DNA from 3 places in the Marinobacter sp. bablab_jr008 genome. Region 2 is predicted to be linked to each of the others. Evidence: predicted binding sites of a transcription regulator. Region 2 holds the regulator's gene; each other region holds the start of a gene.

What was found. The regulator FliA, encoded in region 2, starts transcription of late flagellar genes. The targets are predictions, from matches to a motif close to CTAAAGTTTNNNNNNNNNNNGCCGNTAA.
Positions count from the first base shown of each region.
Region 1: the regulator FliA is predicted to act here: its motif matches at 3,895-3,922, upstream of flgM (flagellar biosynthesis anti-sigma factor FlgM).
Region 3: the regulator FliA is predicted to act here: its motif matches at 3,430-3,457, upstream of JIF53_RS08675 (flagellin).

Region 1 is NZ_JACDWW010000075.1:26,499-37,845, reverse strand. It holds gene JIF53_RS15275 (hypothetical protein) at 1-112, opposite strand, end outside; gene JIF53_RS15270 (LysR family transcriptional regulator) at 233-1,132, opposite strand; gene JIF53_RS15265 (CheR family methyltransferase) at 1,167-1,994, opposite strand; gene JIF53_RS15260 (chemotaxis protein CheV) at 2,030-2,959, opposite strand; gene flgA (flagellar basal body P-ring formation chaperone FlgA) at 3,145-3,852, shown strand; gene flgM (flagellar biosynthesis anti-sigma factor FlgM) at 3,980-4,306, shown strand; gene JIF53_RS15245 (flagella synthesis protein FlgN) at 4,314-4,784, shown strand; gene JIF53_RS15240 (pilus assembly protein PilB) at 4,856-5,599, opposite strand; gene JIF53_RS15235 (peptidylprolyl isomerase) at 5,804-6,412, shown strand; gene mnmC (bifunctional tRNA (5-methylaminomethyl-2-thiouridine)(34)-methyltransferase MnmD/FAD-dependent 5-carboxymethylaminomethyl-2-thiouridine(34) oxidoreductase MnmC) at 6,418-8,313, shown strand; gene JIF53_RS15225 (CBS domain-containing protein) at 8,404-9,048, shown strand; gene JIF53_RS15220 (hypothetical protein) at 9,076-11,347, opposite strand, start outside.
Region 2 is NZ_JACDWW010000054.1:208,710-220,056, forward strand. It holds gene JIF53_RS08265 (protein-glutamate methylesterase/protein-glutamine glutaminase) at 1-455, opposite strand, end outside; gene JIF53_RS08270 (chemotaxis protein CheA) at 489-2,618, opposite strand; gene JIF53_RS08275 (protein phosphatase CheZ) at 2,637-3,422, opposite strand; gene cheY (chemotaxis response regulator CheY) at 3,444-3,827, opposite strand; gene JIF53_RS08285 (RNA polymerase sigma factor FliA) at 3,988-4,731, opposite strand; gene JIF53_RS08290 (MinD/ParA family protein) at 4,764-5,576, opposite strand; gene flhF (flagellar biosynthesis protein FlhF) at 5,650-6,963, opposite strand; gene flhA (flagellar biosynthesis protein FlhA) at 7,019-9,193, opposite strand; gene upp (uracil phosphoribosyltransferase) at 9,417-10,055, shown strand; gene JIF53_RS08310 (uracil-xanthine permease family protein) at 10,058-11,314, shown strand.
Region 3 is NZ_JACDWW010000059.1:11,566-19,633, reverse strand. It holds gene JIF53_RS08695 (flagellin) at 1-1,548, opposite strand, end outside; gene JIF53_RS08690 (hypothetical protein) at 1,846-2,037, opposite strand; gene JIF53_RS08685 (nucleotidyltransferase family protein) at 2,313-2,636, shown strand; gene JIF53_RS08680 (hypothetical protein) at 2,673-3,362, shown strand; gene JIF53_RS08675 (flagellin) at 3,546-5,003, shown strand; gene JIF53_RS08670 (flagellar protein FlaG) at 5,075-5,509, shown strand; gene fliD (flagellar filament capping protein FliD) at 5,815-7,782, shown strand; gene fliS (flagellar export chaperone FliS) at 7,849-8,068, shown strand, end outside.

The DNA of each region.
Region 1 (11,347 bases), on a different contig from region 2:
CCGCTTTGTGCGGCACCAGATACTCGCAGCGCACCACTTCATAACCCTCTCTCAAGGTCAGGGTGGTAGGCTCTTTACCAGGCTCAAGTCTGAACTTGTGAATCGTTTTCATAGCTGCGCTCCTCTGGATACTGCGGAATACGATTCCATAATGGAGCACTGCAGAATTCGATAAAATAAGTTTTATTAAGCAAAAAACATCGTATTTTTCGATGCTTTAACAGAGTGAAGTCTAGCGCTCAAAGATCCCCTGACGAGCCTCGCAGATTGCCCTCACCCCCTCATGGGCCAGCTTTCGGCTTCGGGAGACCGCAAACAGCTGATCCGTCACCTCATCAAGCGAAGCGATCAGAGCCACCTGATACTGACGGCACACCTCATCCTGAATCATCGTAGGCGCCGCGAACACACCAAGTCCCTCCCGACCAAACACCTTGATAAGGGCGCTGTCATCAACTCGGGCAACCAGGTTCATTCGGACATTATTGAGATTGAACCAGTGCATCAGTTTCTCGAAATACGGCGCATCGGTAGCGTTCGCCAGTAACGGCTGGTGATTGAGCGAGTGAGGAAAGCCGGTTTTGAGCTGCTCCGCCAGTTCGGGTGCAGCAAAGAGACTGATGGTAGACCGGGATAGCGGATGAACCGCGAAACGTTCAGGAGATTCTGCCTGGGGCATTCTATCGGTCAGTACAACGTCGAGCTCCTTCCGCTTGAGGCTGAGAAGAAGATCTTCCGTCCGGCCGGTCCGGCATTCCAGTTGCACGGGCCGGTTCAGCTTCATCGCCGGGTGAAGGAGGTAATAGGCGATCAGTTTGTGGATAGACGCCGATATGCCCGCAGACAAGGACAGCGGCCTGTGTTCAGGCCCCGCCCTCAGGGTTTCAGACAACTGACCGGTTAGCTCGAAGATCTCATCGGCATAACTGCGAACCATATGGCCGAGTTCTGTGAGCACCAGTTGCCGGCGCTCGCGGCTGAATAACCGGCCACCCACCGCGCCTTCAAAGGTCGCAAGCTGGCCACTGAGGGTCTGGGGTGCCAGGTCGAGCACCTCGCTGGCTCGGGCAATAGAGCCTTCGCGGCTAATAACCCAGAAATAATAGAGATGTCGGAGGTTCAGATTCTCCACATCGGTCCCCTACTCCGCATTGAACAGTTCCCGGCTATTTTTTGCGATAGATGATGCCAGGGTGACACTGGACCATTTCGTAGAGATTGGGAAGCCCGTTCAAAGACTCAGAAGCACCAAGAATCAGATAGCCTCCGGGGTTCAGAGCACCATGCAGCCGGGTAAGAATGTCCTTTTTCAGTTCCGCTGAGAAATAGATCAGCACATTCCGGCACATGATGATGTCGAACTTGCCAAGCATGTATCGATCCAGCAGGTTCAATTCCTTGAATTCCACCATGGACTTGATTTGCGGTCGAATCTGCCAACCACCGTTGGCCGAGGGGGTAAAAAAGTGCTTTTGACGCTCCGGCGACAGCCCGCGGCCGATGGCGATCATTTCATACTCGCCTCTCCGGGCAACCTCCAGCACGCTTTTGGAAATGTCCGTTGCCGTGATTTTTACATCCCGCAGCTTACCCGGCCGGGTACGGCGGAATTCGTCAATTACCATGGCTACGGAGTATGGCTCCTGGCCAGTAGAACAGGCGGAAGACCAGATTCTTAACGGCTGGAGTGAACTGCGCTCGGCAAACTCTGGCAAGAGCTTTTCCTGCAGAATCCGGAACGGATGGTTGTCCCTGAACCAAAGTGTCTCGTTGGTCGTCATCGCGTCGATGACCACCTCGCGCAAGCCTGCCCTTCCAGGCCTCTTTAATCGTTCCAGAAGCTCTCCAAGGGAATTCAGGCTGTTTTCTTCGAGAATGCGCCGAAGCCTGCTCTTTACAAGATACTGTTTGTTATCACCCAGCAGGATGCCGCACGCATCCTGCAGGAACTTTTTAAAGGCTTCGTATTCCTGGGGCGTTATGTCCGCTTTCATTGGATCTCTTCGTGGGTGAAACCATCAGCCGAGCATCAGTGCTGATCAATAATTTCCATTACTCGCTCGGCCAGCTCATCCGGGCTGAATTTCGCCATGAAATCGTCTGCGCCCACTTTCTGCACCATCGCCCGGTTGAAGACACCGCTCAGCGAGGTGTGCAGCATTACATACATTTCTTTCAGAGCCGCATCTTCTTTGATTCTGGTAACGAGGGTGTAGCCGTCCATTTCCGGCATCTCAACATCAGAGATAATCAGAGACAGGTGGTCGTTCGCTTTCGACCCGTCCTGAGTAAGCTCTCTGAGATACTGTAGCGCTTGCTTGCCATCATTTTTGGTAACCACTTCCATTCCGATGGCGGTCAGGCAACGCTCGATCTGCCTGCGAGCCACGGAAGAATCATCCACAACCAGCACGGGCAAATGACCCGGAACGCGTTCCGCACTTCGACTCACCAGCTCTTCCGTCACATCTTCCCTGAGCGGAGAAACTTCTGCAAGAATCTTTTCTACATCTATGATTTCTACAAGTTTATCGTCAATCTTCGTAACCGCTGTCAGGTAAACATCCTTCCCTGCGCCCTTCGGCGGAGGCAAGATATCTTCCCAGTTCATATTCATGATCCGGTCTACGCCCGTTACCAGAAAGCCCTGGGTTTTACGGTTGTACTCGGTGATGATCACGAAACTGGTAGACAACTGCTCTTGGGGAATACCCGGCAGACCGATCGACATACTCAAATCAATAATGGGAATGGTCTCACCACGAATGTGGGAAACGCCTCTGACGACGCTCCGGCTATTGGGAATCGACGACAGTTTCGGGCACTGAAGAACTTCCTTAATCTTGAATACGTTGATGCCGTACAACTGCCGCCCCCGTAGACGGAACAGCAATAGCTCAAGCCGGTTCTGACCGACTAGCTGGGTGCGCTGGTTAACGCTGTCTAATACCCCTGCCATGATGCTTTACTCCTGGCGTGCCTATACCGGCATCAATATTGCTTTGACCTTTGCAAGGTGTTTTCAGGCCTGTCCAAGACAAATCTTTGACGCCTGCAAACCTGTTAAGGGTTAACGGCCCGACAACCCGAATCCTTAACGTGTTTCGACAAAATCCACAGATACAGACAGCATAGGACAAACCGGTGCGTATGCGAATCATCTTTTTGGCTGCATTGTGTCTATCACTGAGCCCAATCACTCTGTCTTCAGAGAGAACCAGTGCTGAAGCCATCCGTAACGCTGCCCAGACGTTCCTGGCAGAGTGGTCCAGAACCCTTGCTGCCGAGGGCTACACGAGCCGCTACGAAGTTGGCGCTATCGACAGCCGCATCGCCCTTGCTGCCTGCAACCAGGGGCTGAACGCCGAGTTTGCGGGCGATCCGCTACAGACCACCAGCCCGTCGGTCCTGATTTCCTGCAGTGGTGAGCGCCCCTGGAGAATGTACGTTACCACCAGCGTCGAGGTTCACGGCCCTGCCCTGATAGCAGCCCGTCCTCTGGCGCGGGGCGAACGCCTGACGCCGGACCTGGTCACCGTAAATTCGGTGCAGATCAATGCCAGTCGTCGCGGCGTACTCACCCGCAAAGAGTCCGTTTCAGGCATGATGATGCGCCGCCCGGTGAACGCCGGCACGGTAATGACCCCGGATCTCCTTGAAGCTCCCAACGCGATTGAGCGGGGTGACCATGTTATTATCACCGCGCGCTCAGGCTCATTCTCGGTATCATCTCGCGGTAAGGCACTGGCGAGCGCGGGCGTTGGAGAACAGGTACTGGTGGAAAATCTCCGCTCGTCCCGGACAGTCAAAGCTCGTGCCGTTGGCGCCGGGCGGGTCGAAATTCCGATGTAAGGCGGCAAACAGCAAGAGCGGCAAATGTTTTCCGTTTTGTAACTAAAGTATGGCGCGGATTTGCCGTTAAGCAGATATAAACCCGAATACGCCACTTTCTTGTGGCCCCAGGCAAGCAGGTATTGATATGTCAGTTGACTTAAATGGAATTGGCCCCGGCCAGGTCAACACCACGCGCACCACGGCCGACAAAGCCTCAGGCAATCGAACGTCACAGGCGCCCACAGGCGAGCAAGCCAAGGCCCAGAGCCCCGCTGCCCGTGGCGAAAACGTGAACCTGAGCAATCAGGCGAAAAACCTGAAGCAACTTGAGCAGAAGCTGGGGGACTACCCCGAAATGGACGATGATCGCATCGAACAGATTCGTTCTGCTCTTGAGAACGGCACCTACAAGGTAGATGCCCAGAAACTGGCCCAGAAAATGCTTGAGATGGATAAAAGCATTTTCGGGTGAGTAAAGCATGACTGCACATGAACAGTTGAAAGCGATTCTTCAGGAAGATATCCGCCAGCTTGAGTCGCTGGCGGAAGTACTCCACCAGGAAAAATCCGTGCTCTCCTCTGCGGATATCCAACACCTCCAGGAAATGACCAGCCGGAAAAACCAGATTCTTGAGGGCATACGCGAACGCGCCAAAAAGAAGATTCACCTGCTGGTGAATATGGGCTACAAGCCCAATGCCGGAGAGCCATCACGCTTCATTCGCGCCGCTGGTATGGATGAGCTGTACCAACTCTGGAAAGACGCCGACACCCGTTTGCGCGAATGCCAGGCCGTGAATCAGAACAACGGCCGAATTCTTGGCCACCTGCAAAAGCGCCTGTCACGCCTTACCGACATCTTCCGAGGTGCTTCCGCCCAGCAGAAGCTCTATGGTGCCAAAGGTCAGCAGACCAACGTCTCAAGCACCAACATTCTGGCCAGCGCCTGATACGCCCATCGCTCACAGACAACGAAATGCCCGGAGATCTTCCGGGCATTTTTCGTTTCAGGGCAAGATTTTCAACGCGTATAGATGGTCATCTGGGAATCCGGGTGAAAGCGGATATCGCGAATGCTGACATTGCCCATGGGTGGAGTCTGGCCGCCCACCACGCGAATATTATCCATCCGGATTTCCTCGATACGCTCCGGAAATGCCAGCCTCAGGCCTCCGTCTTCCTGTAGCGTGTAGCGAGGCTCTGAGTCCCGGTAATGCACACCCGTAATTGTAAGGTCTGAATCCAGAAAACTGAGCACCGGCACGAATACATTTGCCGCCAGTCTGATCCCTTCCACCACATCGACATCGGGAGATTCTCCTGAGAGATCGTCCCGGGCGCTGGCGGGCATGGAAGACACGGCCTCCAGACGCTCCATCAGGCCAATACCGCTTTGTGCAGACACCCCTGACATTTCCTCTTCCGAGAGGGGGGTGAGTCCGCTCCGCTCGTAGAGTTCGCCCGCTCCGGCGCCTATCTGCGCTGCATTGGTGTTGCTGGACGCCAGTGACACCAAGGGCTGAAATGGCAAGGTGACCATGGTAACAAGCGCTGCTGCATTGCGGTAACGCGACTGATGCTTGAGTACGCGGTGGAGTTCCCTCTCTGAGATCCAGCCGGCAGCAATTAACACCTCACCGAGGCGCTGCCCGGTTTCCCTCTGAGCACGAAGCCCTTCTTCCAGCTGACCTTCAGACAGGTAGCCACGATTGATCAGCAACCGGCCAAGCCGGGATTTCTCTTCAAAACCCTGACGGATTCTCACCAGATTCCTCCTGCAGTATCAGTGATCACCGTACAACCCGGCCCGGTATTCAACAGTCAAGTGAAGCGTAGCCCACAACCTCTGAGCGTGCTGTTCTGATTTGCCCTTAATGGCGTAATGATCTGTTAAGATCTGCACAAACTACGTAATAACCGGATTATCTCAGTATTCTGGTCACCACCTGTAACAGAGAGCTGCCTTGAAATGACAAATCCCGTAAAACTCGTCCCGATTGTGATGTCTGTCCTGTTTGCCTTCGTTGCCACTCTGCTGACCACCTCACCAGCCGTGGCGCAGAACGAGGAACCGGCACTTCCTGAGGTCCGTTTTGTCACGACGGAGGGCTCTTTCGTGCTTCAGCTTCGGCCCGATGTTGCGCCCAAAACCGTGGAAAACTTTCTGGCTTACGTAAACAGCGGTTTTTACGATGGCACCATCTTTCACCGGGTTATTCCCGGCTTCATGGTTCAGGCCGGCGGATTCGATGAGAACCTGGGGCGTAAACAGACCCGAGCTCCCATCGTGAACGAAGCTACCAGCACCCTGCCCAACCTTCGCGGCACCATCGCCATGGCCCGAACCAATGCGCCGGATTCTGCCACCAGCCAGTTTTTCATCAATGTGGCCAATAATGATTTCCTGAACGCCGGAGTTCGGGGCCCGGGCTATGCGGTTTTCGGCAAGGTGACCGATGGCATGGGTGTGATTGATCGTATCGCAGGGGTCCAGACCGGCTACCAGCGCGGAATGGCCGATGTTCCGGTGAGCCCGGTCATCATCGAGTCCGCCGAAGAAATCACAAAAGACAACTAAGCCCCATGATTAACGACCTTCGTCCGCCGGCAATGGAACCGGCGGAGCTGATATGGCGAGACGGAGTGCCTGAATCAGCGCGCTTTGGCGACGTTTACTTCAGCAGAGATGACGGTCTGGCCGAAACCCGTTACGTGTTCATCGAAAGAAATGGACTACCCGGGCGCTTCGCCGAACTCGACAGGAACAGCCACTTTGTGATCGCCGAGACAGGCTTCGGAACCGGGCTCAACTTCCTGGCGACCTGGGCCGAGTGGCTGGCTCAACGACCTGACGATAAAGACCACGCAATTCTTCACTTCATCTCGGTGGAACGTTACCCCCTGTCTCTGGCCGATCTGGAAAAGGCCCTGGAGAGCTGGCCGGGGCTGCAGCCCCTGGCTCGGGAGCTGATTGAGAACTACCCACCGCTGATCAAAGGAACGCACCGCCTGGTACTTGGCGGCGGCGCTATCAGGCTTACCCTCTGTTTTGGCGATGTACTGGACGCCTGGAACGAACTGGAATTCGTGGCCGACGCTTGGTTCCTTGATGGGTTTGCGCCGTCGCTGAACCCGGACATGTGGCTCGAAAAAGCCATTCATCAGATTCGGGCTCACAGCCAACCAGGCACCACCCTGGCCACCTTCACCTCGGTCGGCAGGGTTCGTCGTGCGCTGGCAGATGAAGGCTTCGAGATGGCGAAAGTTCCCGGCTTCGGGCGCAAGCGGGAAATGCTGACCGGCAGACTGCCAACCTCCGAAGATGTCTCTGCCCCCACTGTCGGAACTGACCCCATCGTCATCATTGGTGCCGGGATCGCCGGTGCCGCTCTGGCCCGCAACCTGGCGGAACGGGGCGTTCCGGTGGTGCTTGCCGACCAGGCCAGGGGCCCCGGAGCAGGAGCTTCCGGTAACGACCAGGGGGCCCTGTACGTAAAACTCGGTGTCGAGTACAACGACCAGACAGAGCTCGCAGCCACCGCGCTTTGCTTCAGTCAGCGCTTCTACCAACGCTGGCAGGGCGAGTTCTGGCACCCAAGCGGGTTGCTGCAGCTCGCAGCCACAGACCAGGAGCAGGATCGCCAAAAGCGGTTTCTCGAACGCAGCAGCTACCCCGAAAACCTGCTGGGTGCCGTATCACCCGCAGAAGCTAGTCGTATTGCCGGCATACCGCTCCAGTGCGAAGGGCTATGGTTTCCGGGTTCCGGGTGGCTACAACCGGCCCGAGCGTGCAAAACGCTGATTGAGCACCCACTCATCCGCACGATTTTCGGGTTCAAGGCCGATACGCTGAGGTGGGCAGACAACCACTGGGTCATTCAGGCCAGTGACGGAAGATCTCTCAGAGCCGCAAAGGTTGTGGTTGCTGCCGGCCATGAAAGCACTGCCCTCGCTCCTGTACCTGAGGGCCAGTCACTGCGCCTCAAGCCCATTCGCGGACAGGTCACGCGTATACCCGCAGACGACTGCCAGCTTCCAGATGTAGTCATTTGTGGCACCAAATACCTGAACCCCGCTTATGACGGCAGTGCCATAACCGGTGCCACATTTGATCTTCGCGACGATAACCCCGAACCAACGCCCAAGGGGCATCAGGAAAACCTGGACCAACTTCGGGAACTGCTGCCCTCCGTAAACATCTCAGAGCACATACAGGCAGAACATCTTCAGGGGCGCGTGGGATTTCGCTGTACCACACACGACTATCAGCCGGTGGCAGGTCCGTGCCCCGGCAACAATGAGATATCCCGGACCGGCGTGTATCTGCTCACCGGTTTTGGCAGCAAAGGCCTGGTATGGGCTCCCCTGCTGGCGGAATATCTGGCCGACCGGATCTGCCAGCAACCGGCCTGCCTGAATACCCGACTGGCCCGTCGTGTGGAAACGGGACGCCTTTACCGGAACCAACTAACCGTATAGTAATAAACTCGAGCTATAGCGAACGGTCCGGCGGCCGATAAACCGTCATAAGGTGGCAGTAGAGGGGGAAATCCCCGGAGAGGTGGAACCATGTCCATTTTCGTCAGTGAACCCGGACGTCCGATCGGAACCCGGTTACCCGAAGCGTTCCGAAGTCGCCGGGTGGGCGATGTCACCGAGCTGTCGGAGTCTGCGTCCATTTCTGCCGAACACAGCGAGGCTACCGACGCCGAGTTCCAGCAGGCGGTGCACAGCGGCGGTGGTGGTAGCAGCTTCCGCGCACTTCAGGAGTATGGTGCCGCTGCTGCGGGCGAACGTCGGGAGGAAAGGGTTTACCTGCCCGTCGCCGACATCAGCTCGCCAGCGCAGTTTTCGGTTCCTGCTTCTGCCACCGTCGCAGAGGCGCTGGAGACCATGGAAGAACACGGCGTTCACCATCTGGTCGTGCTCTCGGATAACAATGTCGCAGGCCTGATCGACCTGCGCTGGCTTCTTTCGTGGATTCACGAGAACAGTTCGGAAGCTTTGAACCAAAGCCTGATTCACATCGAACTACCGGCTTTTCTGACTGCATCTCCCGAAACCGATGCCCATCAACTGGCACGCCTGATGCTCGCTCACCGGCTGAATGCGGCCCTGGTCATCAATGCTGCCGGACAACCCGCCGGCGTGGTCACCAGCACCGACTACCTGAAGCTCTATGCCAATGCGGGCCGACAGGAAGGGGCGGTCTGACCCACCCCGGACCTGCAACCCGGAGGATTACGGCGTTATCGGTGTCAGTAACTCACCTTCCGGGCTGAAAACAAGCAGCATCCTTTCGCCATTTCGGTTCACCAACGCCACCACTTCATCGTCGCGGTAATTCTCCAGATCGAGAATGTCCAGACCTTCGAATGCCAGTTGCCTACGCCAGTTGCGGAAGGCTACGTCAGATTCGGAGGTATCCACTCTCGCCAGGATACTCTCTGTGCCCGCCACCGGCGCCGCCTGGCCTTCAACAAAGCTCCCGTTGGTGTTGCCCGACACCACAATATCACCGTCAAACCGGACACCACGGGTCAGGAATTCGTTGGATAGATCACCCGCATCATCAACGGTGTACGCGCTCAGAGGTTCGCCTGAAGTATTGAATCCCAAAACAAAGCCGGCCCGATTATCCAGCCGCGTGCGAATAATTTCATCCTCCGCATTTTCGGTACCGGCATCCTCTGGCTGCGCTTCACGGAATCGGTAGCTATAGGGCGCGTCGCCGACCAGCACCACCCCGGCACCACCATACAGACCGTCCCCGAGCGATTCAGAGCTGTCTTCACCCACCTGATACACGGTCGGTGACTCTCCGGTGTTGCCATTGAAGAAATACGGGCCAACATTTCCGAGGCCATCAAGCGTCATTGGCGACGCCCCGAACAGCAGAGCCAGCGAGCCTTGTGAGCTACCACCGACCACGGTCTCATCACCTGATGAGCCAACCTGCCGTGTCCAGGCCAGGGTCGGCTCCAGAGCCCCTGCGTTCTCCGCCGTATCAATGCGGGCCAGGAAACTGTCGGTGCCGCCCTGGTAGGCATCGGTATTCCAGGCACCGCGGGTTTCGCCGCCCACCAACACATAGCCAGTGGTGCCGTTAATGCCCACCCATCGCACCGAATCGTCCGCCGGCGTGCCAATTCTGAAGATATTGTTTCCGATCCAGCTCGGAAGATAGTTCCCCGAAGCACCGTCATAATGAAACAGGGCCGTTACCGCATCAGACCCGCCAACGGGAGCACCCGGTTCTGCCTGGTCAGAGCTGAAAGCAACGGCAATTTCATAACGATTCACACGGTTATTGTTTTCAGTGACCGTTCGTACACCAACGTCCAGGAATACGTCTGAAGGTTGCAGCGTTATCGCCGGGTCTGTCACCTCAACAATCTGCAGCTTCGTACCCGCCTGGTCATAAATGCGGACCTGGATCTGATTGTTCCCGGGAAGGTAACCAGCAACAAACACCCGGCCCTCATGGCCCAGCGACACATCCGTTGCCATAAAGCCATCACTCCAGACCAGCGGTTCAATCAGACGGTTCAGGTTCAACCTCAGCAGTGTTTCAGACTCGCCCCTCGCATATCCGGCCCGGCCAGCCTGGTAATTTACATCGACGCCAATAGGCGCAGCGTTGTCGTCCAACTCATCCTGAAGATTGTTATAAACAAGCGCACGCACACCAAAGGTGATTTCATCCTGCTCCAGCGGGAATACCAGCTCCTCAATTGGGTCATAGGTACCCTGAGCATTCTTCTCAACAATCTCGAAAGTTTCGTCCTCGACAACACCCGTCAGCTCGCCAATTCTTGCCAGCTTGGCTCTGAACAGGGTTTTACGGTCACCCGTGAGAATGGCGCGATACTCACGAGTGGTCTCGGTATTGATCGTATCGCGACTACCGCCATTGACGGTTTCTATGCTGAGTAGCGGCTCGTTATCCTCAATTGAAAGGTTGGCTTTGACCTCAACACTACCATTGCCCAGCGAGGCAATGCCCTGGCGTACTTCGGTCAGAACCATGGTCGCCACTTCTGTTGGCTCGGGAATCAGGTCGTCAACCACTTCAAAGGGAATGTAGCACTCGGTAAGACCGGGCTTCAGTGTCACAACACCGCCGGTTACCGTATTGCCAGTCGTGTCATATTCGACGTACTCAAGAGGGTTACCCTCTTTATCAACGGGGTGATTCAGCTCGTCGCTGAGCGCAACAAGGTCTTCGCCGATAATAATCGCACCGGTGTTGGCGCGGCTATATTTGCAGTCCTGATGGGCGGGATCAGTTTCGTCATTGTCACAGGCAGTTGGGTCGAAATCAGAACGCAACTCAAAGGCGATTTTGACCTCGGTAACGGAGGGTTGATCCAGATTTACTTTTACATACGCGCGCTTTGTTGGGTAGGTGACTGACTCAGTTCCATCCGGCGCGCCCTCATCCGTGAACTTCTGAAGCTCATAAGAATAGGAGCCTGCATCAAGCTCAGGCACCGCACACCGCTCTTCCGAC
Region 2 (11,347 bases):
GGTTCCGGTGCCGGCGCTGAGGGCCTAGGGGCCGCAGGCGCCGATCGGGCACCGGGCCGGCTACCGGCCACATCCAGAATGCGCTGGATGAGAATTTTCTGAAGCTGACTGGTATCCCGGGCAATTTCCTCGAAATTCTTGGGCAGGAAATCCACCGCCCCGGCTTCCAGGGCATCCAGGGTAACGCGGGCACCTTCGTAAGTCAGGGACGAGAACATCAACACCGGAGTAGGATGCTTGCGCATGATCTCGCGAACGGCAGAGATGCCGTCCATCACCGGCATCTCGTAATCCATCGTGATCACATCGGGGCGCAGTTTTTCTGCCAGCTCGACACCTTCCCGCCCGTTGGTGGCGGCGCCTACCACTTTAATCTGGCCCGAGGCCGTCAGGATTTCCGTCAGCCGTTTGCGAAAAAAGCCCGAATCATCCACGACCAGGACAGAAACTGTCATCCATTTCTCCTACACAATCCCGGAAATTCCTGCTCAGCCGTAGTGCTGCAGGAGGCTCGGCACATCAATAATCAGGGCAATACGGCCATCACCGGTGATGGTGGCGCCGGCCATACCCGGCGTCCCCTGCAGGGCCCGGCCCAGAGGCTTGATCACCACCTCTTCCTGGCCAATCAACTGGTCAACCACGAAGCCGACCTGCTTGGTGCCCATGGCCACAATCACCACGTGCGCATTCTCCGGCTCGGCCTGTCCTGCCGCCCCGTGCACCAGCCAGCGCTTGATGTGAAACAGCGGGAACACTTTGTCCCGCACCACAATGCATTCTTTGCCGTCGACAATATTGGTCTTGGTCAGATCCAGGTGGAAAATCTCCACCACATTCACCAGCGGCAGCGCGAAAGACTGGTCACCGAGCATGATCATCAGCGTTGGCATAATGGCCAGAGTCAGAGGCACCTTGATGATAATGCTGGTGCCCTTGCCCTGTTCGGACATGATATTGATCTGGCCATTGAGCTGGCCGATCTTGGTTTTCACCACGTCCATACCGACACCCCGACCGGAGACATCGGAAATCTGGTCTTTGGTGGAGAAACCGGCCGCAAAAATGAGATTGAAACATTCGTTATCGGTTAGACGGTCTGCCGCATCCTGGTCGTACAGGCCCTTTTCTACCGCCTTGCGACGCAGGACATTGGGATCCATACCCGCACCGTCGTCGACGATGGACAACAATATATGGTCGCCTTCCTGCTCCGCCGACAGGGTCACGGTTCCGGCTCGGGGTTTTCCGGCCTTCTCCCTTACGTCCGGCGCTTCGACACCATGATCCACGGAGTTTCGGACCAGGTGCACAAGTGGGTCGGCCAGCGCCTCGACCAGGTTTTTATCCAGGTCGGTTTCCTCACCGTGCATCACCAGGTTCACTTCTTTTTTCAGACTCCGGGCCAGATCACGCACTACCCTCGGGAAACGGCCGAAAACTTTCTTGATCGGCTGCATCCGTGTTTGCATGACGGCAGCCTGAAGATCCGTAGTCACTACGTCGAGGTTGGCCACCGCCTTGTGCATGTGTTCGTCTTCACTTTCGGAACCCAAACGCTGCAGGCGGTTCCGCACCAGCACCAGTTCGCCCACCATGTTCATGATGTCGTCCAGGCGCTTGGTATCTACCCGAACCGTGGTTTCTCCCGCGGGTGCGGCCTCACGGGCAGGCGCGGGCGCAGAGGCCGGCTTGGCAGCGGCCTTGCTCTCGGCTTTGGCTTCTGCTTTCTTTGGTTCCGGGGCCGGTTCGGCCTTGCCGGATGGAGCAGGCGCCGGTTTGGGCTCGCTGTCGGAAGACCCGGCACTTGGGCCGGCGCCCTTGCCATGCAGTTCGTCCAGCAGGTTCTCGAATTCGTCGTCGGAAATCAGATCGGCGTCGCCGGCTGATTTTTCTGAGCCACCGCTGGTGCTGGTTTCTGCCTTGGCTGTTTCCTCTTCCGCAGGCGCGCCGGCAAACTGGCCCTTGCCGTGAAGTTGATCCAGCAGAGCCTCAAATTCGTCGTCGGTAATCTCATCACTGTCTGAGCCGCCGGCGGATTCAGCCAGAGTGCTCACCTGCTCGTTGCCGGCCGGTTTCTGGCCGTCGGATTTTTCATCCGCCAACGCGTCCAGCAACTGCTCGAATTCTTCGTCAGTGATATCGCCCTGGTCCCCTTGCTGCCCGACCTCCGCAGACGACGGCTCCGGTGCCGGGGTTGGCGCTTCCGCCGCCGGTGCATCCTCGGACTCGGGTTTGGCGAGTGCGTCCAGGGCTTCGATCAGTTCGTCCGGCGCGGGCGTCGGCTCTTCCCGGTTGCGAACTTCTTCGAACATGGCGTTAACGTTGTCCAGCGCCTCCAGAACCACGTCCATCAGTTCCGGAGTGACCTTGCGCTTGTGATTCCGGAGAATATCGAACACGTTCTCTGCAGAGTGGCAGCAGTTAACCAGTGCCTCCAGCTGAAGGAAGCCTGCGCCCCCTTTCACGGTATGGAAGCCACGGAAAATGGCGTTCAGCAGATCGCTGTCATCGGGATGCTGCTCCAGATCCACCAGCTGCTCCGACAACTTTTCGAGTATCTCGCCGGCTTCTACCAGGAAGTCCTGCAGGATCTCTTCATCAGCATCTAACGCCATGCGTCACCCTCTTTATTATCAGAATCCGAGACTGGACAGCAGATCGTCCACATCGTCCTGCCCCGAAACTACATCTTCCCGCTCATCAGCCTTAATCTGGGGCCCTACCCCTTTTTCGGCCGATTCTTCTTTTTCTTCAATCTGGTGCACCGTGCCGGTCAGCTGATCCACGTGGCTGGCCATCACCACCAGACCCAGAAGGTTGTCTTCCACCTCTTTCACCAACGCGGTGACCTTCTGGATAACCTGGCCGGTCAGATCCTGGAAGTCCTGAGCCAGCAGGATTTCCGACAGGTTCTGGTACAGACTGTCGGAGTCCGTCGTCAGGCCAGCGAAGAACTTGTCGATGCGACCATAAAGCTCCCGAAACTCCGCAGGCTCCATTTCACGACGGCGCAGACGCTGCCACTCATCCCGCAGGGCAACCGCTTCATCCCGCATGGCGTGAGCCACCGGCATGCTTTCCTCAACCAGATCCATGGTGCGGTTCGCTGCCTGGCTGGTCATCTGAACCACATAGGCCAGACGGTCAGAAGCGTCGCTCATCTTCGACAGCACTTCTTTCTGCTCGGCATTACGCGGGTCTATCTGGAAGTTCCGGATTGCCTCATGGAGGCTGCGGGTCAGTCGCCCCACTTCCCGATACAGACTCTGATCGCGAACCTCGCTCAGTTCATTGATCAGGGTCATCGCCTTGGCATAATTCCCGGCGTTTACATTCTCGGCCAGGTCGGAGGCCTGTTTTTGAAGCTTCTCCGCCACCTCCGGATCAAGGCCCTGATGGTTCTGTTTGGTATCACTCATGGCGAGCCATCCGACCTCTGGTTACTGGATTCGTTCGAAGATTTTCTCGATCTTTTCCTTCAGCACGGCTGCCGTGAAAGGCTTGACCACATACCCGTTCACCCCGGCCTGAGCCGCAGCCACGATCTGGTCCCGCTTGGCCTCTGCCGTTACCATCAGAACCGGCAGGTTCTTCAGGTTTTCATCAGCACGGACAGCCTTCAGAAGGTCAAAGCCCGACATGCCGGGCATGTTCCAGTCAGTCACCAGGAAGTCATACTTGCCGCTTCGGAGCATGGGCAACGCGGTGTTGCCATCGTCCGCTTCATCCGTATTGGTGAAGCCGAGATCTCGCAGCAGGTTTTTGATGATGCGTCGCATTGTGGAGAAGTCATCCACAATGAGAATTTTCATGTTCTTGTCCAATGGGACCTCCAGTCAGTAACACCCGGAATTCATTCAGCCTTTTGGAAGTCTAGCAGGCTGCTACCTTAAGCGCTTATTGTGTGGTGTTTGCGCACGTTGTAAAGCATCGTTTACCAAAAGCTACACAGCTTGCTGAAAGCGAAACACAGCACCTGGCCGATCAGTCGTTGTCACCATCCCGCCACTCGGCCAACCGGCTGCGAAGTCTCAACGCCGCCTGGCTGTGAATCTGGCTTACCCGGCTCTCACTGACCCCAAGCACCGCACCGATTTCCTTGAGGTTGAGCTCCTCCTGGTAATACAGGCTCAATACCAGTTTTTCACGCTCAGGCAACTGCTCAATGGCGTCTGCTAGACTGCGCTGGAAAGCGCCTGAAGCAATACCGTCCAGCGGATTATCACTCGCTTCTGCTTCTTCTATCGGCAGCTCGCCGGATTCATTGAGCTCATCAAGACTAAAAAGTCTACCGCTGTTCGCGTCGGCAAGTGAGGCATGATACTCGTCCAGACCAATGCCAAGCTCTTCAGCTACTTCGGCATCCTGGGCCTCGCGCCCGGTACGATCTTCCACTTGTTTGATAGCACTGGCGATTCGCCGGGCGTTGCGATGCACTGAGCGGGGCACCCAGTCGCCCTTGCGGATCTCATCCACCATGGCACCGCGGATGCGAATCCCTGCGTAGGTTTCAAAGGTGGCACCTTTGCCGGAAGAATAGCGCTGCGCGGCCTCCAGCAGGCCAATCATACCGGCCTGCATAAGGTCTTCCAGCTGCACTGATGGCGGCAGCCGGGCCATGAGATGAAGGGCGATTTTCTTGACCAGCGGCGCATGCTCTTCAATCAGGGCTGAAGGGCTCCTGGCGCCGGCCTGATGGTAAATTCCCAGATGTTTCGCCAATGTCATGTATCCGGTTTTCTTGTAGGACTGGATTCAGATCAGACTTCGACGAGCCGCTCCACGAAGAATTCGAGATGCCCCCTGGGAGAGGACGGCAAAGGCCAACTGTCCACTTTTTCGGCCAGAGCCCGGATAGCCAGCGAGGCTTTCGCCCTCGGATAGGCATCCAATACCGCTTTCTGTCTTTGGACGGCTTTCTTGACGGCCTCGTCGTAAGGCACGATACCTACATATTGTAGTGCCACATCCAGAAAACGCTCGGTGACCCGGGTCAGTTTTTCAAACAGATGGCGGCCTTCCTGCTCATTGCGGACCTGGTTTGCCAGGATACGGAAGCGGTTGGTGCCATAATCCCGGTTCATCAGCTTGATCAACGCGTACGCATCGGTAATGGAAGTAGGTTCGTCGCAGACCACCAGCAGAAGTTCCTGCGAGGCCCTGAGGAAGCTGACCACCGATTCAGAAATACCTGCGGCGGTATCCACAATCAGAACGTCAATCTGGTCGCCCAGCTCACTGAAAGCGTTGATCAGGCCGGCATGTTCCATGGCGCTGAGCTGGGTCATACGCTGGGTGCCGGAGGAAGCCGGTACAATCTTGATACCACCAGGGCCATTCACCAGCACGTCTTTCAGATCACAATCGCCGCTGAGTACGTCTTGAAGATTTCGATTGGCGGTAATGCCGAGCAACACATCGATGTTGGCGAGCCCGAGATCCGCGTCCAGCAAGACAACCCGGCGCCCCTTCTGGGCCAGGGCGATACCGAGATTGACCGAAACATTGCTCTTGCCGACACCGCCCTTGCCGCCGGAAACCGCAATCACCTGAACCGGATGTGGTCTGCTCATACTGTTATCAGTCTCTTACTACGTTCTTGTACGGGCACGCGTGCCGGTGTTTTATTCTGGTCGCCAACGAGGCTCAGGCACCTTCGGCGACTGTCTGTGCGCTCTGCACGGCCTTAAGCCGTTCTACGCCCAGGCGCACTAACGGAATGGCCTCCGCCCTCTGGAGATCTTCCGGTATCTTCTGGCCATCGGTGTACCAGGCCACCGGTAAGCTGGTCTCCATAACGAACCCGAGCGCTTCGCCCAGGGTCAGGGCCTCATCAATCTTGGTCATGATGCAGCCTGCAAGGTTTGCCATCTTATAGCAATGCCACACGGATTTCATGATACGAGGCTGACTGGTGGCGGAGACCACCAGATGTGTACGGATATTGTGATCGCTGCGAGCCAACTCCGCCAGTTGTTCCTGGTAACCGCGGTCGGCACTGGTCAGGCCGGCAGTGTCAATCAGCACCAGGTGTCGATCCGATAACTCATCAAGAATGTCATCCAGGGAATGGCTCTCATCCACCACACGCACGGGCACATTCAGGATGCGGCCGAACACGAAGAGCTGCTCATGAGCGGCCACACGATAGCGGTCGGTGGTCACCAGGGCCAACGAATCCGGACCATGCTCAAGGACGTAGCGGGCCGCCAGCTTGCCAATGGTGGTGGTTTTGCCAGACCCGGTTGGCCCGACCAGGGCATAGATACCGCCGGCATCAAGCCAGTCTTCGCGACCGGTACGAACGCCGGTCGCCAGCATTTTCAGTGACTGCTTCCAGCCGTCCTCCAGACGCCCGGCCCGGTGCCGACGGGACAGAGAGCCGGCCAGCTCCGCGCCCAAACCGAACTCCTGCAGGCGCTCGGCCAATCGTTGCTGAACTGCGCTGTTGCCGGTCGGCGTGGCAGTTGCAGCCTTACCACTGACCAGATCACGCAGAGAGCTGATTTCGGCACGCATACTGGCCAGTTCATCGGCATAGCCACCGGCGCCGGATTCGCTACCCGCAAACGGCTTTGCCACTGTTACATCACTGGGACGTGACGCCGGAAAATCGGCCGCCTCGAAAGACAAGGACGACGCCGCGCCACCTGAGGCGCCACTTCCTGCGCGCTTTTCCCGAACCTCACGAATGCGACTGCGGGACCGGTTCAGCTCATCTTCCAGCCGACGATGCTGCTCGGCCTGCATCTCTGCCAGCCGGGAGCCGTTGGTGGCTTCAACCGCCCTATCGCCAAGACGCTGACGCGCCATGTTTTCGTCGTAGTCGAGTGCCGTCACGATCTCAACACCACCATCAACCCGGCGGTTAGACAGAATAACGGCATCCGGCCCCATTTCGTGGCTTACCTGCTTCAGGGCCTCAGCCATGGACTGCGCAAAAAACCGTTTTACTTTCATGCTGTTTCATCCTCCCACCGGCAAGCACTCTGGCTCCCCGCGATGCTCCGTCGGTTTATTGACCCACAGAAGCGACTATCGTGATCTGTTTGTTATCCGGGATTTCCTGGTAAGAGAGCACATGCAAACGCTCTACCCCGTAGCTGGCAAACTTCGCCAGTACTGGCCGCAAGGGCCCCGAAACCAGCAGGATGGCGGGCTTGCCGAGCATTTCCTGGCGCTGCACGCTGTCCTGAAGGGATCGTTGCAGCTTTTCCACCATGTTGGGCTCAAGCACCAGACCAATGTCATCCTGACCGCCGGATTGTTGACTCTGCTGAACAGACTTCAGCAATAACTGTTCCAGGTCTGGATCCAACGTGATAACAGGGATTTCGGCGTCGTTGCCACAAATACTCTGAACAATCATCCGGCGCAGCGCCTGGCGGGCTACCGTGGTCAGTACTTTCGGGTCCTGACTCTTTGGATGCACGTTCACGATGGCCTCGGCAATGGAGCGCATATCCCGCACCGGCACTTCTTCTTTCAACAGGTTCTGCAAAACTTTCAACAGGATGCTGATGGAAATCGTGGTCGGCACCAGTTCCTCCGCCAGCTTGGGCGAAATCTTCTCCAACTGGTCCAGCCACTTCTGGGCTTCTTCGTGGCCAATCAGTTCATGAGCGTGTTTCTGCAGGATCTGATTCAGATGTGTCGCCACCACGGTACTCGCATCCACCACGGTGTAACCCAGGGTCTGGGCCTGATCCTTCCTGTCGGACTCAATCCAGATGGCGTCCAGGCCGAAGGCGGGGTCCTTGCCGGCAATGCCTTCAACTTTGCCAAACACCTGCCCCGGATCAATGGCCAGCTCCCGCTCCGGATGGATCTCGGCCTCGGCAATGGTCACGCCCATCAGGGTAATCCGGTAGACGTTCGGCATAAGATCCAGGTTGTCGCGAATGTGCACCGAGGGCATGAGGAAGCCCAGATCCTGCGAAAGCTTCTTACGAACCCCTTTGATCCGACTGAGCAATTGTCCACCCTGGGATTTGTCTACCAGCGGAATCAGGCGGTAGCCCACTTCCAGCCCGACAATGTCCACCGTGGCCACGTCATCCCATCCGAGCTCGCGGGTTTCCCCCGGCGCCGGCAGTGCCTGCCCCTCGCCGCCCGGACGATCCGGAGAAATTTCCGCACCCTGCCGGGCCGCACCACCCGCCATGCCGCCACGGCCAACAAAGCCACCTTCATCTTCAACCGTTTGCTGCTGTTTCTTCCAGATAAACCAGGCTGCGCCGGCGGCCAGCAAACCAAGGCCGAGAAACGCGATGTGGGGCATGCCCGGAATCAGGCCCAGCAGAATAAGGATACCCGCCGCAATACCCAACGCCTTGGGAGCGCTGAACATCTGCTGAATGATCTGGCCACCCATGTCCTGGCTGGACGTTACCCGGGTAACCATGATGGCGGCCGACGTGGAGAGCAACAGCGAGGGAATCTGGGCCACCAGACCATCACCGATGGTCAGCAGAGCATAACGCTCCATTGCCAGACCAAAATCCAACCCGTGCTGCATCATGCCGATAGCCACACCACCAACGATGTTGATGGCCAGAATCAGCAAACCGGCAACAGCATCGCCTTTCACGAACTTCGAGGCACCGTCCATGGAACCGTAAAAATCGGCTTCCTGGGCGATTTCCGAACGGCGATGCTTGGCCTCGTCCTGATTGATCAGCCCGGCATTCAGATCGGCATCAATCGCCATCTGCTTGCCAGGCATGGCATCCAGAGTGAAGCGGGCACTGACCTCAGACACCCGGCCGGCACCTTTGGTGACAACCAGAAAGTTGATGATCATAAGGATGGCGAAAACCACCAGACCAACAGCGTAGTTTCCCCCAATCAGGACTTCACCAAAGGACTCGATGACCTTACCGGCAGCATCGCCGCCCTCATGGCCGTTCAGCAATACAATCCGGGTGGACGCCACGTTCAGGCCCAGGCGCAACAGGGTGGCCACCAGCAATACCGTGGGGAAGGAGGCAAATTCCATCGGCCGCATGGCGTACACGCAGACCAGCAGAATGACGATGGACAGAGTGATGTTGAAGGTGAAGAACACATCCAGCAGGAACGCCGGCATGGGCAGAATCATCATGCCAAGCAGCCCCATCAGCATCAGGGGGATGCCGAGGTTCCCCCGCGTCAGGGATTTGACGTTGTTAAGGACTAGAGCTCTGTCCATGCCGGGTCTGTCTCCACGTATATGTGCCTGCGGGCATTTTCCGGGTCGAAAATCTGACACCAGGGGTCGCTTTCCGGGTGGTATCGCAAGAACCGTACCAGCCCTTGCAAAATTTGACGTCTGAGCACCGTTCAACGCCTGACGCAGCGGCCCAGATACGGTATCCTTTCGCCATTTGCACTATCCCGATTCAAGCCAGAAACCCGAACACACAGGTGACCCCATGCCGATCCACGAAGTGAAGCACCCTCTGATCCGCCACAAGCTCGGCCTCATGCGCCGCGCCGACATCAGTACCAAAAACTTCCGAGAGCTGGCACAGGAAGTTGGCGCGCTGCTGACTTACGAGGCCACCAAAGACTTCAATCTTCAGGAAAAAACCATTGAGGGCTGGGCAGGCCCGGTCTCCGTGGAGCAGATCCACGGCAAGAAGGTAACCATCGTGCCCATCCTCCGTGCCGGTCTGGGCATGCTGGACGGTGTCCTGAGCCTGATTCCGGTGGCCCGGGTGAGCGTGGTTGGCCAGATCCGCAACGAAGACACCCTTGAAGCGGAAACCTACCTGGAAAAACTGGTAGGCGAGCTGGATCAGCGCATGGCCCTGATCATCGATCCGATGCTGGCTACCGGCGGCTCAATGATTTCCACCATCGATTTGCTCAAAAAGGCCGGTAGCACCGAAATCCGGGCTCTGGTTCTGGTGGCTGCGCCGGAGGGCGTGGAAAAGGTTCTGGAAAAACACCCGGACGTGTCCATCTACACCGCATCGGTGGATGAGCGCCTGAACGAGAAAGGCTACATTCTGCCGGGCCTGGGTGATGCCGGCGACAAGATCTTCGGCACCAAGCAGAAGGACGTCTGAGCATGCAGGACCATAACAACGATCCGGTCTGGAAACAGGCTATTGCCGGTTCCCAGATGCTGCTGGTGGCTTTTGGCGCCCTGGTACTGATGCCACTGATTACCGGCCTGGACCCGAACGTCGCGCTGTTCACTGCCGGCCTGGGCACTCTTATCTTTCACATTGTGACCGGTGGCCAGATCCCGATTTTCCTGGCTTCATCGTTCGCGTTCATCGCGCCCGTGCTGGCCTCCAAAGGCCGCTTTGGCCTGGAAGAAACCCTCGGTGGCCTGATGGCCGCAGGCATTCTATATATCATTCTGTCCGGGGCGATTCGCCTGCGTGGCACCGGCTTCATTACCCGGCTGCTGCCTCCGGTGGTGATTGCACCGGTCATCATGACCATCGGCCTGGGGTTGGCTCCGGTAGCAGTGTTTATGGCTACGGGCAAAACCGGTGACGGCCAGACTCAGCTGGTGCCCTACAACACTGCCATATGGATTGCCATGATCTCTCTGGCCGTGACCATCATCATGTCGGTCTGGGCCAAGGGCATTTTCCGACTGATCCCGATCATGTTTGGTGTCCTCGTGGGTTACCTTCTCTCTGCCATCATGGGCATTGTTGACACAACGCCGATCCAGCAGGCTGAGTGGCTGGCAATGCCAAACTTCGTAGCACCGGCGTTCAGCTGGGGCGCTATCCTGTTCATGATTCCGGTCGCCATCGCACCGGCCATTGAACACATCGGCGACGTTCTGGCCATCGGTAACGTTACCCGCAAGAACTATCTGGAAAAACCGGGCTTGCACCGTACCCTGCTGGGTGATGGTCTGGCCACCAGCGCTGCCTCGCTGCTTGGCGGTCCTCCCAACACCACGTATTCCGAGGTAACCGGTGCGGTGATGCTGACCAAGAACTTCAACCCGAAAGTTATGTGGTGGGCGGCGGTGGTTGCCATTGTTCTGGCGTTTGTCGGCAAGTTCGGCGCCGCGTTGCAGACCATTCCGGTACCGGTTATGGGCGGCATCCTCTGCCTGCTGTTCGGTTCAATCGCCGTTGTGGGCCTGAATACCCTGATCCGACATCAGGTGGATCTGTCCCAGTCCCGTAATCTGGTGATCGTAGGCGTGACCCTGGTCTTTGGTATCGGCAACATGGCGCTGGGCCAACTGGAAGGCATCGCCCTGTGCGCAGTGGTTGCCATCATCCTTAACCTGATCCTGCCGGGCGAACGGGAAGCCTGGGGCAAGCGGATTCACGAGCACGAATCCAGCTGACCCCGCGGAAAGCAATATCCTGCCTCTATTCCG
Region 3 (8,068 bases), on a different contig from region 2:
CATGGCGAGGTCTGCACCCTCGCGGGTGGAAATGTCCAAATTGTTCATGGAGATTGTGTCGTCTTCGACTGTGGCAACCACTGACTGTAGGGTTTCTGTTGCAGGGTCGAATACGCCGTCACCATCAAGATCTGCCTGAATATCGATAGTGAAAGGCTCGCCGAATTGAGATGAGAAGAAGATCTCATTGTTTTCTGCATTGAGATTCGCCTGGATTCCCGTTTCGTTTGACTTGGCGTTTACTTGACTAACAATGTCGTTGAGCGAGCTGAGGCCTTCAAAACTATAGTTTGTACCATTGATTTCGACACTGAAATCGTAAGTGTCTCCATCTGAGAAGCTGTCCGCAAGTGTCTGGTCGGCTCGCGGAGTCAAGTCAAGGCTGCGGTTGAATGCAGCAGATGCGTCGTTTGCTGTGATGGTTACTGAAGGCGGATCGAATTGAGAGCCGTTGGCGACTGTAATATCGAATGACTCTGTGCCCGAGTTGTAGGCAACGGAGGTATTGGCGTCATCAAATTCGGTTTCGATCAGGGCTGCGATATCGTCGCCAGATGCACCCGCTGGAATCTCAACAGTGCCACCTCCAACCTCTAAGCTACCTCCGTTTGTGAAGTCGAATCCCGAGATTGCGTAGTTGTCTGTATCCGTGACCTCGCTGCCAGATGCGTCAATATTCGGTACGTCGTCGGTAACTGTGTTTGCGTCGGTCGTAGCAAGATTGAAGTTTGCGGTGATTGCAGTCTCGTTCGCATTCTGAAAAACGATTCTGCCAAACGGATCAACATCGACGGCTATTCCGTCGAGGAGAGGATCACCACTACCCGAAATCTCGTTGGCGATGGCATCTTTAAGAGCAGTGGGGCTGGCATATGTACCGGGGGTGATCGTGAGTGGTACGGTGTTTATTGTAATCGTGCCCCCGAACTCCTCCACACCGTCGAATGCAAAAGTATTCGAGAGGTTTACTAAGGTTTCGCCAGGTGCACCTTGCTCGACAATGAACCCCCCAAGCCCATCAGTTTCCTTCAAAACCGACCCAATCTGGCTTCCCCGGGAATCTAAACCGCTTATAGCAATCGTTTCGCCAGTATTAGCCCCAACCTGGAAAGTTTGCGTCGCAAACGTACCGTCCAGCACCTTCAATCCGTTAAAGGAAGTTTGGCTGGCAATCCGGTTGATTTCCTCAATCCGCTGCTGCACTTCCTGGTTCAGTGCCTGGCGGTCGGAAATGCTGTTCGTCGCGTTCGCCGATTGAACTGCCAGTTCACGAATCCGCTGCAGGTTGTTGGTAATCTCATCCATTGCGCCCTCAGCCGTTTGCGCAAGGGAGATGCCATCATTGGCATTTCGCTGGGCCTGATTGAGGCCGGCGATCTGGGATTGGAAGCGCTCGGAAATAGCAAGACCGGCCGCATCGTCTTTAGCAGAGTTAATCCGCAGGCCAGAAGACAACCGTTGCAGTGCCACGTTGGCATCGCCTTGGGATGCATTCAGATTGCGCTGAGCATTCAGCGACGCAATGTTGGTGTTAATGACCTGAGGCATATCTATTCTCCTGCTCAGAGGTGCCGGAAACCAGATGCCCGATGTTGAAAGGGGAACCCTTGCCGGCGAAAATTCGTTAAATTGCCGTTTTGCCGTATACCAAGCGAAGGGCGTGCCAGTTTTAAGAAAGTGGCTTTACATGCCTGTTTTAATTGATGGTTTTTAGATCAGGTTTTGAGCAGGGTATTGCCTTGTGCCGGAAAGTTGGCGTGGGGGATGGGAAAAGGATTGCCGGTTTTGTGGAGTTGCGTTGGTACATTTCACCCCAGAAAATGTCCTGGGGTCTGACCCCAAATTTCAAACTTGCGTATCTTCAGGCTTCTCCTGACAAGGTGCGTCATCGCCATGGAAGCGGGCGGCACCATTTTCGTAGGTTACATAATAATGCCCAAGCCTACGCTTGCGCTCGAGTTCCTTTTCAACTGCGCGAGAAAGACTTTCGAGAATGGTTGCTGCTGATATTCTCTGACCATCCGCGTTCGGTGTCACTTGAGAGACTCCTGAATTAAAAGGTGATACAGCCCTGACCCGTTCGGGCCAGCGATAACCCAGCAGGTAGGGATGTGCAATGTTACGTGTGCTCTCAATCAGTAAGTTCGGATGGAGTATAGCGAAAGGTGCTGGGGCTATCGAGCAATTGGGTGGGGTGGGCGCCAGTACATTTCACCCCACCAAATGTCCTGGGGTCTGGCCCCAAAGGTACATGGGGCTCTGTTATCGGGCTATGATAGAGTCTACGCATTCTCGTGACCGGGTAGAGCATCATGGCAGAGACCCCCATTCCAGATATCTTCAAAGAACACGCCGGCGACCTTGCAGAACTCTGTAGGCGTCATCATGTCAGCCACCTTGCGGTTTTTGGGTCGGCCACAACGGACCGTTTCCGGGAGGAAAGTGACCTGGATTTTCTTGTGTCGTTTGAAGCTGGCTTGTCAGCTCGACAAACAGCCGCTGCTTTCTTTGATTTGAAACTTGAGTTGGAGGCACTTTTCAATCGGCCCGTTGACCTGATCACCAAGGCCTCTTTAACAAATCCGTATTTTCGGCAATCCGTGTTGGCTGTTCAGAGAGAGCTATATGCGGCTTGAATCCATAAGGCGATCTAGTGCTGCTAGGGAGATAACGTGCTTCAAGTTCTAATCGGTTCGGGAATAGCATTTATATCTGCTGTCTGTGGGTGGTTTATCAGTCATCGCTGGCAGCAGAGGAATTATCGGCTGGCGGTGGACGCAGATAGGGGGCGCCTGAATCAGAGTGTCGAGAAGTGGGCCACAGAGGTTGTCGACGTGATGAATCGCATGCATGCCCATTTTGAACATTCGAGTCACCAGGAAGCGATTGAAAGATCGAGGGAGCTGGTTCTTTCTCTTTCGATTCTCGTTGATCAGGGACGGCTCTATTTCCCTAACGTAATGAGGGGAGTCTACGGAGAGGAAAAACAACAATCGAGGCAGGGCTATCGCAGTGCTTTGCTCGACCCACTGGTTGCAGCAATCGAGGTGTCTCGGGGCGTTCAGCCTGAGTTTGACTTGCCCGACACCAAGAAAAAATATGGCAGTAACCGAAATTCGAAGGCTTTGCGGTTATACCTTAACGCCTTTTTGTCGTTGGTTGAGCGTGTGCTCCTTGTGGAGGTATCTCATCAGAAGCTTGTTGCCAGATTAACCGAAGTAGGTGATCGCGAGGAAGCGCAGCAATTGGAGCGTCTTCTATGTCCAGAGCCTGGCAGTGGGCCGGTACCCCCAGGGCATAAATACTGGTTGGGGCAAGAAAGCGGTCCTGAAATTCCGAACGAGAGTGTGATTTTCAAGTGACGGTTAGCTGGTGGCAGGTGTCGAATTCGACTTTTTACATTCCTTTACAAAATCGTTGAAATTTTTTCTAAAGCAACCGGGTGGGGTGCCGTTAAGTGGAGTAACAGGGCGGCGCTACCAAACCAAAAGATGGGCGCCAGACCTTTTCCATGAAATAACGACATCTGTCGAAGGAGAAGCAATATGGCTCTCGGTATTAACACTAACGTCGCTTCACTGAACGCCCAGAACCAACTGAGCAAGTCTCAGGGTCAGAATGATCAGGCTCTTCAGCGCCTGTCTTCCGGCCTGCGTATCAACTCCGCCAAGGACGACGCTGCCGGTCTGGCGATTTCCACACGCTTCCAATCTCAAATTTCTGGTCTGAATGTCGCGACCCGTAATGCTAACGATGGCATTTCTCTAGCCCAGACGGCAGAGGGTGGTCTGGATGAGATCACCAACAACCTGCAGCGGATTCGTGAGCTCGCGGTTCAATCGGCAAACGCCACGAACAGCGCATCTGATCGGTCGGCACTGAACGCTGAAGTCCAGCAGCGGATTGCGGAGATTGATCGAATCGCCAGCCAGACGTCCTTCAACGGTCTGAAGGTTTTGGATGGTAATTTTGGAACAGATGCTTTCCAGGTCGGTGCTAACGCAGGTGAGACAATCTCGATCAACCTGAGTCAAGGGGTTCGGGCTGGTCAGATTGGGCAAATTGCTGAGCAGGAAAGCGCTAATCGTGTTGACGGCAACTCCACCTCAGGTACAGGTACCATCGCTGTAGGTACTGGCGCAGCAGTTAATATTGGGGCTTCAGTGGCTGGAACTGAGGCTGGTCAAAGCTCCAGTAGTGCATTTGCTAAAGCTGAGGCGATTAAAAGCGCTGGAATTGCTGGCTTGACGGTTGAGGCAGAAACTACAGCTGAATTCACCATTGCAGACACAACTGGCACAGGAACGGGTGCGAACTACACGCTTGAGATTAATGGTGTTACTGTCCTGGATCAGGATCAGGAAAATAATGGGGTGCTTACTGTAGCGCAGATTAAGGACGCCATTAATGCTGAATCTAGCGAAACAGGTGTTGTCGCCTCACTTTCGGGGTCGGATCTGACTCTGACAGCTGCGGATGGGCGTGATATCACTATTAACCAGATTGTTGCCGGCGGCGCTGGTGGTGGTTTGACTGCAGCTGCTGGCACTACACTTGGGACGACTGCCGGGGCGACTGCTACCAACGGCGGAAAGCTAACCTTAAGTGCTTCTGAGAAAATTACTATTGCTGGAGATGGTGTAGCTCTTGGTTTCGCCAACAATAACACCGTTATCGCAAAGGACACCAGCACGCTGTCGAGTGTTAAGGTTGATACTGTCGCTAACGCTAACGATGCCATCAAGCGGATCGATTCTGCAATCACTACAGTCAACGGGCTCAGAGGCGCGTTGGGTGCAATTCAGAACCGTTTTGAAAGCACTATTGCGAACCTCGCAACAACCTCGGAAAACCTCAGTGCCTCCAACAGCCGTATCCTGGACGCTGACTTCGCGGCAGAAACTGCCAACCTGGCTAAATCCCAGGTACTGCAGCAGGCCGGTATCTCCGTCCTGGCTCAGGCAAACGCCCGTCCGCAGCAGGTTCTGTCCCTCCTGCAGTAAGGGGCATAGCGGTAACGGCCGGAACCCTCGGGTTCCGGCCTTCCGCCGTTGAAGGATAGCGAGGTAAAGCTATGAATGACGTTAACCTGAACAGCCCGGACCTGAAACTGGTACGCTCTGGCGCCCAGGCTCCGGCCAAGGCAATGTCGTCATCTCAGGCCGAGGGCCGGAACGCCCCTGACCTTACTGCTTCGGCTGCCGGTACCCGCCAGGTGCAGGCTCCCCAGGTTGCTCAACAGGCTTCGCAGGCTGAAAAGCTGCAGGTCCGTAATGAAGAGCAGCGCAAGGAGCTGAATGAGGCGGTTAGCCAGTTGAACGACTTTGTTCAAACTGTGCAGCGGGATCTTCAGTTTGAAGTGGATAATGAAATGGGCCAGACCATCGTAAGGGTGGTTGATCAGCAAACCCAGGAAGTGATCCGCCAGATCCCGGACGAAGTGGCAATGAGGTTGGCAGAAAAATTGCAGCAGGACGAACCGCTGACGTTGTTTAACATCAAAGTGTAAAAGCTTGCCGCTTTTGCGCGGATGTAAACGACGGTATTTCAGCACCGCCGCCTCTGGAAAAGAGCCGGCGGTGTTTGCGTTTGAAAGGATTGGTTTGGCCACGGACGACACGGACTAACACGGACGGTCAAGCAGTTCGGTTTCGTTTCTTGTCCGTGAATGTCCGTGTCGTCCGTGGCTAAAAAAGCTTAGATACACACAGTTACAAATCGGTTCTATATTTAGGGCAAAAGAGGCAAAGTTTTGCCGCCTGCTGCCGATAAACTGATCAGTACAGAGATTCGCCCCCCTGAGGAGGCACGGTTATGGCCAGTATTTCATCATTAGGTATCGGCTCCGGCGTTTTGACGTCGGATCTTGTCGACCAGTTGGTGGCTGCGGAGCGCAGGCCCACGGAAGTTCGGCTGGATCAGAAAACGGAGCGCACCGAGGCGCTTATTTCCGCCTATGGCAAGTTGCGCAGTGCCGTCACAGAGCTGCGGTTGCCTATGCGCCAGCTGGGTTCTGCGGATGCGATGAAGTCGTTTTCGGCCACGTCCTCGGGTAGCAATGTTGATGTCTCGGTGGATGCCGGCAAGGCGGCACGGGGCTCTTACAGTGTTGATGTGGTGGGCCTCGCAGAATCCCAGGCGCTGGCCAGCACAGAAACCTTTGCGGATCGCGACGCCACCAGTATTGGCCGCGGTACGATGACTCTCCAGGTGGGTGACAAGACCACCAATATCACGATTGACTCTTCTAATGACACTTTGCAGGGCCTGGCGAACGCCATTAATGAGGCCAACGCCGGGGTGTCTGCGGGTGTGATTGATACCGGTGACGGATTCCGGCTGACGCTCTCCGCCGATGACACTGGCACCGCCAATGCTGTGAAGATTACGGCCAGTGAAGAGGTTGGCGCAGAAGGGCTGGCGCGGTTTGCGTTTGACCCCGCAGACCCCGAAGGCAATCCGGCGATGGAACAAACCATTGCGGCCGCCGATGCCCAGATGAAAATTAACGGCGTGCTGATTACCCGTTCAACCAACACCATTGAGAACGTGGTGGATGGATTGACCTTCAACCTGACCGATACCGGAACGTCCACCGTTAAGGTAGAGCAGGACACGGCGGCGGTTGCCGAGCGTGTTCAGGCGTTCGTAGACAAGTTCAACGAGCTGCAGGGCACCATCCGTGAGCTGTCCTCATTTGATAGCGAGACGGGGCAGGGCAGTATTCTGACCGGGGATTCCACGGTTCGGAACATCCAGAATCAGCTTAAGAGAGTGCTGACAGACGTTATACCCGGTTTGGAAGGCGCCAATGTGCGCAGCCTGGCAGACGTGGGCATTGGTACCGATTTCCGCACCGGTGAGTTGCAGTTTGATAGCCAGAAGTTTCAGCAGCAGCTTCGGGAAAACCCGGATGATGTTACGGCACTGTTTGCCGAGCAGGGCAGAACCAGTGATTCCCAGGTGGAGTTTGTTCGTAGCGGCTCTAATACTCGCCCGGGTGATTACAGCATTAACGTAACCCAGATGGCGACTCGGGGCAGCCTTAATTACTCTGTCCCAAACACGGCAGATGCGATTCAGGTTCAAGCCGATAACAGTTTCACGTTCCAGGTGGATGGTGAAACCACCGCAACGGTCTCGATTGCTGCAGGTGATTATTCCGGTGAGGATTTTGCCGCTGCCATTCAGACAGCCCTTCGTGAGAATACTGCGTTGAGTGCAGCTGGGCGGTCGGTTCAGGTGGCTTATGATGCTACAGAGGGGTTGACGTTTACCTCTAACCGCTTTGGTAGCGATTCTAACGTAAGCCTGACCGGGCTGAGCAACGTTACTGGGCTTAACACCGCCACCGGCACCGCCGGCCAGGATGTCCAAGGCACCATTAACGGCCAGACCGCCCAGGGCGACGGCCAGGTGCTGTTCCTGGCAAACAGTGCCGGTGGCGATGCCGCTGGTCTGCAGGTGCGCATTACCGGCGGTGACGTTGGTAATCGCGGCTCGGTGAAGTTCATCGAGGGTGTGAGTGAGCGCGCGGTAGATGCCATTACCAGCATTCTGGGTGCAGACGGTGCATTGAGCTCCCGTACTGACGCCCTGAACCGGGACCTGGAGCGCATTCAGGAAGACCGAATCAAGCTGGACTTGCGGATTGAAAGCTATCAGGAACGCCTGGTGAAGCAATTCAGCGCTGCCGACTCCCTGATCTCCCAGTTGAATAATACGCGGGATTACGTGACTCAGCAGCTGGCGGCCCTGGCGCCGAACCGGCAGAACGATTAATTCAGCTATACTGATGGTTGGCCAGCCAACCATGGCATACCGGATAACGGTGACACGAGGTTATATATGAACGGTTTACAGGCGTATCAGCGCGTTAATACCCAAACCAGCATCACCGATGCAGACCCGCACAAGCTGATTCAGCTGCTGTATAACGGGGCCATCGAGCGCATTAATATGGCCAAATCCCGGATTCAGGCCAAGGATTACGCGGCTAAGGGGCAGTTGCTCAATAAGGCCATCGAAATCATCGGCGGCCTTCGCGCGTTCCTGGATTTTGAGAAAG